DNA from 3 places in the Kitasatospora sp. NPDC089797 genome. Region 3 is predicted to be linked to each of the others. Evidence: riboswitches for the same ligand, from Rfam matches in the RefSeq annotation. Region 3 holds a riboswitch; each other region holds the start of a gene.

What was found. Region 3 has a riboswitch for cobalamin ahead of AB0O91_RS08265 (ribonucleoside-diphosphate reductase subunit alpha). Riboswitches for the same ligand answer to the same signal wherever they lie in the genome.
Region 1: it holds a riboswitch for cobalamin, as region 3 does, so the genes downstream of both, AB0O91_RS40120 (ABC transporter substrate-binding protein) here and AB0O91_RS08265 (ribonucleoside-diphosphate reductase subunit alpha) in region 3, are expected to answer to the same signal.
Region 2: it holds a riboswitch for cobalamin, as region 3 does, so the genes downstream of both, AB0O91_RS37400 (CbtB-domain containing protein) here and AB0O91_RS08265 (ribonucleoside-diphosphate reductase subunit alpha) in region 3, are expected to answer to the same signal.

What each region holds. Positions count from the first base shown of each region.
Region 1 covers NZ_JBFBGS010000090.1:9,399-11,654, forward strand. Annotated here, with positions in the region: gene AB0O91_RS40115 (iron chelate uptake ABC transporter family permease subunit) at 1-407, opposite strand, end outside; gene AB0O91_RS40120 (ABC transporter substrate-binding protein) at 404-1,459, opposite strand; cobalamin riboswitch at 1,479-1,684, opposite strand; gene AB0O91_RS40125 (GNAT family N-acetyltransferase) at 1,760-2,256, opposite strand, start outside.
Region 2 covers NZ_JBFBGS010000070.1:11,951-14,206, reverse strand. Annotated here, with positions in the region: gene cobF (precorrin-6A synthase (deacetylating)) at 1-708, opposite strand, end outside; cobalamin riboswitch at 881-1,004, shown strand; gene AB0O91_RS37400 (CbtB-domain containing protein) at 1,071-1,259, shown strand; gene AB0O91_RS37395 (CbtA family protein) at 1,286-2,155, shown strand; gene AB0O91_RS37390 ((2Fe-2S)-binding protein) at 2,185-2,256, shown strand, end outside.
Region 3 covers NZ_JBFBGS010000008.1:33,080-35,335, reverse strand. Annotated here, with positions in the region: gene AB0O91_RS08270 (glycosyltransferase family 39 protein) at 1-565, shown strand, start outside; cobalamin riboswitch at 628-770, shown strand; gene AB0O91_RS08265 (ribonucleoside-diphosphate reductase subunit alpha) at 961-2,256, shown strand, end outside.

The DNA.
Region 1 (2,256 bases), on a different contig from region 3:
GTGCCCACGGCGCCGGCCACGCCGACGCCGAGGACGATCACCGTCACCGCGCCGGCGGCGGCCCCCTCCGAGATCCCGAGCAGGAACGGATCGGCCAGGTCGTTCCCGGTCAGCGTCTGCAGCACCGCACCGCAGACCGCGAGGCCGGCGCCGGTGGCGGCCGCCCCGAGGACCCGGGGGAGCCGCAGCTGCCAGACGATCTGGTCGTCCAGCAGGGTCACGTGCGGGTCGGTCAGCCCGAGCCGGCGCAGCACCACGTCGATCACCGTCGGGAGCGGCTCGGGCTGCGAGCCCACGGCCAGGCCGAGCAGCACGGTGGCCAGCAGCAGGGCCGCCCCGACGGTCAGGGCCGCCGTCGCGCGACCCGGACCGGCCGGCCGCACGGCGGGGCGGGGCGCGGAGGTCATGACGCCGGGTGCAGTCGGCCCAACCCGGCGGACACCTTGGCGGCACCGTCGGCGAGCCGCACACCGGGTGTCGACTCCGAGAACGGCACCACCACGAAGGCCTTGCGCTGCACGGCGCCGAGCTTGCTCAGCACAGGGTCGTTCTCCAGGTAGTCGATCTTGGACTGGGCGGTGTCCCAGCCGGCGTCCGCGACCACGATGGCGTCCGGGTCCGCCGCGACGACCTTCTCCCAGCTCACGGTCTGCCAGCCGCCGGGCAGGTCCGCGAAGACGTTGCGGGCACCCACCGCGTCGAGCACCAGCTGGGGTCCGCCGTGCCCGGCGCCGACGAACGGCGTCTTGGTGTCCGAGTCGAACCACAGGACCTTGAGGTCCTTGCCCGCGGCCGTCGCCTTGAACTGCGCCAGCTGCTCCTCCTGCCGGTGCTGGACCTCGGCCGCCCGCTCCGGGACGCCGAAGACCTTGGCGACGTCGTTCAGTTCGCCCCACGCCGCCTGCCACGTCGTCGGCGGCACCTGGCTCTTGTCCGAGCAGCCGAACGGGGACACGTACGACGCGATGCCCTGGCCGCGCAGCTCCTCCCGGGTGCCCGCGACCTTGTCGGTGTAGGCGCTGGCGTAGGAGGCGTACAGGAAGTCGGGACGGGCCGCGAGGAGCTTCTCCTTGGTCGGGTACTTCTCGGAGAGCACCGGGACGGAGTCGTAGGCGGCCTTCCACTGGTCCGGCACGGCGTCGTCGAGGTAGGCGGTGCCGGCCATCCGGGACTGCAGGCCGAGGGCCAGGGCCACCTCGGTGGCGCCCTGGTTGAGCGTCACCAGCCGGGCGGGCGGTGCGCTCACCGTCACGGTGGTCCCGCAGTTGTCCACGCTGACCGGTGCGGCGCTCCCGGTCGCCCCGGCGGAGGCGCTCGGCGCGGGGGCGCCCGCGCAGGCGCCGAGCACGCCGACGGACAGCAGGACGGCGACCGCCCGGCCGACCCGCAGCGGGCCGGAGGGACGGGTGGAACCGGTGGGACGTATCGATCGGGCCGGGTACGGCAGACCGCTGGGCACGTGTTCTCCAAAACCCTCGTGGAACATGTCGCGCCGTGGCCGGTCTCCTGGCTTCCGCATCGACGCGCCGCAGCCGACCTTCCCGGGCGGTTCCTGTGGACCGCCCAGTGGCCCCGACCGCTGGGGGAGCCGGTCGGCGAGGGCCGCGACACTCCGCGGCAACAGTGGCGAGGGCCGCACCGGACTTCGACCGGTTTCCCGTACACCACGGCCTTGGCAAGGTATCAGGCGTGGTCAGCGCGGTTCCGCCCGGTGCGGCGCCGGGGGCCGGGGCGCCGCACCGGGCGGTCCGGTCCGGGGTCAGCGTGCGGAGAGGACCAGGCGGCGGCTGGTGTTCCGGTAGCCGGTGCGGGCGAAGGCGGCGGCCATCGGGGTGTTGGTGAGGTCGGTGTCGGCCAGGATCCGGGTGGCGGCGGCCTCGGTGGCGAGGATGCGGGTGATCCCGGCCAGGATGTCGTCGGCGTAGTGGTGGCCGCGGTGCTCCGGGAGGACGCCGAGGTAGCCGACGACGGGGGCGGCGTGGTTGCGGGAGGGGATGCCGAAGCCGACCGGCTCGCCGCCGGGGGTGCGGGCGACCCGCCACCAGGAGCGGTCGCCGGGCATGGTGTCGCGGTAGAAGGCGACGTCGGCCCGGGCCTGGGCCTCGGCGCCGAGGCGTTCGGCCTCCTTGCGGGTGTCGGTGTCCAGGGTGTCGACCAGGACCCGGCGGAACAGCTCGACGAAGACCTCGTCGTCGGGCTCCGGCTGGAGGAGCAGACGGCCGGACGGCTCCGGGACGCCGGCCGGGGGCGTCCACT
Region 2 (2,256 bases), on a different contig from region 3:
GCGGGCCTCCCCGCGCAGCCGGGCGATCTCCGGGGCGGCCTCGGCGAGCGGGCCGGAGACCAGGATCTCGTCCGGGCCGCCCAGGTAGGCGCCGTAGTGCACGTGCACGCCCTCGGGGTCGAGGCCGGTGAGGGCCGCCTGCCCGTCCAGCATCACCACCGCGTCCTCGCTGCCCGGGCCGAAGCCCTCGGCGGCCAGCCGGCGGGCGGTGGTGATCCGCACCGGTCGGCCGACCCGGGTGAGGGTGGTGCGGTGCTGGGCGGCGAGCACCGAGACGCTGCTGATCCCGGGCACGACCCGGTACGCGAAGGCGTCCGGCTCGGTGGCCAGCACCTCGTCCAGGACGGCGGTCACGCTGTCGTAGAGGCTCGGGTCGCCCCAGACCAGCAGCGCGCCGGTCTCGTCCGGGCCCAGGTGCTCGGCGACCAGCCGGCCGACCAGCTCGGCCCGGCGGCGCCGCCAGTCGTGGACCGCCTCGGTGTAGGCGGGGGTGGTGCGGTCGCGCTCGGCGTCCGGCACCTCGACCACCCGGTGGCCGGGCCGGCCGTGCTCCTCGATCATCCGGCGGCGCAGGTGCATCAGGTCCTGGCGCTGCTGGTTCTTGTCGAGGAGGAGGAAGACGTCGGTGCGGGCGAAGGCCTTGACCGCTTGGAGGGTGAGGTGGTCCGGGTCGCCCGCACCGATGCCGATGACGATGATCTGCCGCATACCGCGATTCTGCCGGATGCCGCCGGGCGGATCGTCCGCGGACCGCCCTGACCTGCGGCGTCCGGGGCCCGCGCGCACGGCGTGGACCGGTCCGGCGACGGGGACGTGACCTTCCGCACGCTGGGCTCCCGGGCGGATCGGGGCGATTGACGGCCCCCCGGGGCGGGCCTAACCTACCGGACGTAGTGATGGCGTAAGGAAGCCGGTGGGACTCCGGCACGGTCGCGCCACTGTGAGCGGGCCCTCCTCCGGGCGGCCCGTGAGTCAGATACGACGCCATCACGTCCGCCCCAACGAGAACGGGACGCACGATCCCCGAAGGAGGCTCAACTGTGAGCACCAGTATGCCCGGGCCCTCCGCCCTGCCCGTCCCGGTCGTGGTGCCGGCGTCCAAGGCGGTCGCCTGGCTCGTCGTCACCGCTCTCATCGCGCTGGCCGTCTACTACTTCATCGGCGTCGACCAGGGCGCCTACTCCGTGTTCGGCAAGGACATGCACATCCACGAGTTCGTCCACGACTCGCGGCACTTCCTCGGCTTCCCCTGCCACTGACGACCGGAAGCAGCGAACCACCCGACATGGAGAAGAGACTCATCCTGCGCGGCGTCCTCGCCGGCGCAGTGGCCGGCCTGCTCGCCTTCGTCTTCGCCCGGATCTTCGCGGAGCCGCAGATCAACGCGGCGATCGAGTACGAGAGCGGACGCGACGACGCGCAGGGACTGCTGGACAAGGCCGCCGGACTGCCGATGGACATGGGCGGACCGGACATCTTCAGCCGCACCGTCCAGGCCAACGTCGGCATCGGCGTCGGCATGATCCTGTTCGGCACGGCGATGGGCGCGCTGTTCGCGATCGCCTACACCGTCTGCCTGGGCCGCACCGGCCGGCTCCGCCCGCGCACCCTGGCGATGCTGGTGGCGCTCGGCGGCTTCCTCGGCCTGTACTTCGTCCCGTTCATCAAGTACCCCGCCAACCCGCCGGCCATCGGGCACCCGGAGACCATCCGGGACCGCGGCAACCTGTACCTGGGCATGGTCGTCTGCTCGATCGTGTTCCTCGTCCTGGCGGTCTGGCTCGGCAAGCGCCTCCAGGCCCGGTTCGGGAACTGGAACGCCACCCTGCTGGCGGCCGGCGCCTTCGCCGTGGCGATCGGCATCGTCATGGCGGTGCTCCCCCCGCTCGGTGAACTCGCCGACAACGTCCAGCAGTTCGGTCACCACGCGACGGAGACCCCGCTGCCGTTGACCGACGACAAGGGCGCCATCGTCTACCCGGGCTTCCCGGCGGACACCCTGTTCGAGTTCCGCTTCTACTCGGTGGCCGCGCAGCTGCTGCTGTGGGGCACGCTGGGCCTGCTCTTCGGGCCGATGGCCGAGCGCCTGCTCAGGAGCCGCGCCGAGGCCACCGCCCCGGCCGAGGCCGGACCCGAGCCGGTCGGCGCGGCATGACGCCGACCTCCCCGACGCCCCCGAGGGCCGTGACGCCGCAGCGCGTCGCGGCCCTCGGGCCGTTCTTCGCGTTCGAGACCCACGGCACCGACGGACCGGTC
Region 3 (2,256 bases):
CCACCTGTGGACGGGCACCTCCGGAGCGCTGTTCCGCCACCTCGGCTACGCCATGCTGCTGGCCGCCCCGATCGCCGGCCTCGGCCTCACCCGGCTGATCGGCGCCCACTTCCGCCACCCCCAGCTGGGCATCCTGGTCTGGGTCGCCCTTCTGGCCCTGGGCCTGGAGCAGTCCTCCCTGCGCTACCAGAACGGGCCCGACTCTGGCCGCCTGCTGGCCGTCCTGCGGGCCCACGCCGTCCCCCAGGGCCACTACCTGACCGAGGTCGACGGCCTCGCCGAGTACTACCTGGGGAGCGTCAGCAAGCCCGAGCAATGGGTCTCCGCGCGGGCCGGGACGGACTACCGCGACGGCGCCGGAGTGCAGCACCACGGCGAGGAGGGCAGCGCCGCCGCGATCCGGGACGGCTGGTTCACCATGGTCGTCCTCGACAGCACCGCGCCGGCGCCCGCCGACCGCGCCCTGGGCGCCGTCCTGGCCTCCTCCGGGCGGTACCGGTTGATCGCCCAATTCACCTCGCCGACCGGCGATTCGGGTACGTACAAGGTCTACCTGAAGCACTGAGCGCCCGCCTGGCCCACCGGCATCCGCGACACGCCAAGCACAACATATGGTGCCGCCGCAGTTCGTCGCCACTACATGTATGCTCGCTTCTGCTGTCGATGCAGGGGAACCCGGTGCGAATCCGGGACTGCCCCGCAGCGGTGTGCGGGCGGCTCCAGCAGCCGTACCGCGAGTCCGATTACCTGCCGACCAGCGTGCGCACGGCCCTCCCGCAGAGGCCGCACAAGCACCAGTACGACCCCCTCCGGGCCTCGCGGGCGGGCCGGGGAGACACCTCGCGCGGCGCTTTCTGTGTTCGCGCCGTGCTCCCCTGCCCACATCGGCCCGGGTGACCCCGATCACGCCGCCGATCGCCGCCAGGAGAGAGCGCCTTGACCACCGCTGCCTCAGCCACCCTGCCCACCCAGGGCACCGGTACCGCCTTTGTCGACCCGACGGTCGCCGACCCCGGCGGCGCGCTCCTGCGGCTGCTCACCGACCGCAGCGCCGACCTCACCGAGGTCGACCCCGGCCATGTCGCCGCCGCCGCGCTGCGCGGCCGCCACGCCGGCTCGGACTTCGCCGAGCTCCGCGGGCTGGCCGTGGACGCCGCCGCGTCGATGATCGCCGAGGACCCCCAGTACTCGAAGCTCGCGGCCCGCCTGCTGGCCCTGGAGATCGTCGACGAGGCGAACAGCCAGGGTTCCACCTCCTTCGCCGCCTCGATCACCGTCGGCCACGCCGAGGGCCTGATCGGCGACGCCACCGCCGCCTTCGTCGCCAAGCACGCCGCCGCCCTGGACGCCCTGATCGACACCAAGGGCGACGACCGGTTCGAGTACTTCGGCCTGCGCACCGTGCAGTCCCGCTACCTGCTGCGCCACCCGATCACCCGCAAGGTGATCGAGACCCCGCAGCACTTCCTGCTCCGCGTCGCCTGCGGCCTGGCGGTCGGCGACAGCGACCAGTCCGTGCGCGAGGTCGCCGAGCTGTACGGCCTGATGAGCCGCCTGGAGTACCTGACCTCCTCGCCGACGCTCTTCAACTCCGGCACCCGGCACCCGCAGATGTCCAGCTGCTACCTGCTGGACTCGCCGCTGGACAACCTGGACTCGATCTACAACCGCTACGCGCAGATCGCCCGGCTGTCCAAGCACGCCGGCGGCATCGGCCTGTCCTACTCGCGCATCCGCTCGCGCGGCAGCCTGATCCGCGGCACCAACGGCAAGTCCAACGGCATCGTGCCGTTCCTGCGCACCCTCGACTCCTCGGTCGCCGCCGTCAACCAGGGCGGCCGCCGCAAGGGCGCGGCCTGCGTCTACCTGGAGACCTGGCACGCCGACATCGAGGAGTTCCTGGAGCTCCGCGACAACACCGGCGAAGAGGCCCGCCGCACCCACAACCTCAACCTGGCGCACTGGATCCCGGACGAGTTCATGCGCCGCGTGAACGCCAACGCCGACTGGTCGCTGTTCTCCCCGGCCGACGTGCCCGAGCTGGTCGACCTGTGGGGCGCCGAGTTCGACGAGGCCTACCGCAAGGCCGAGCTGGCCGGCAAGGCCGTCCGCACCATCCCGGCGCAGACCCTGTACGCCCGCATGATGCGCACCCTGGCGCAGACCGGCAACGGTTGGATGACCTTCAAGGACGCCTCCAACCGCGCCGCCAACCAGACCGCGCTGCCGGGCCGCACGGTGCACTCCTCCAACCTG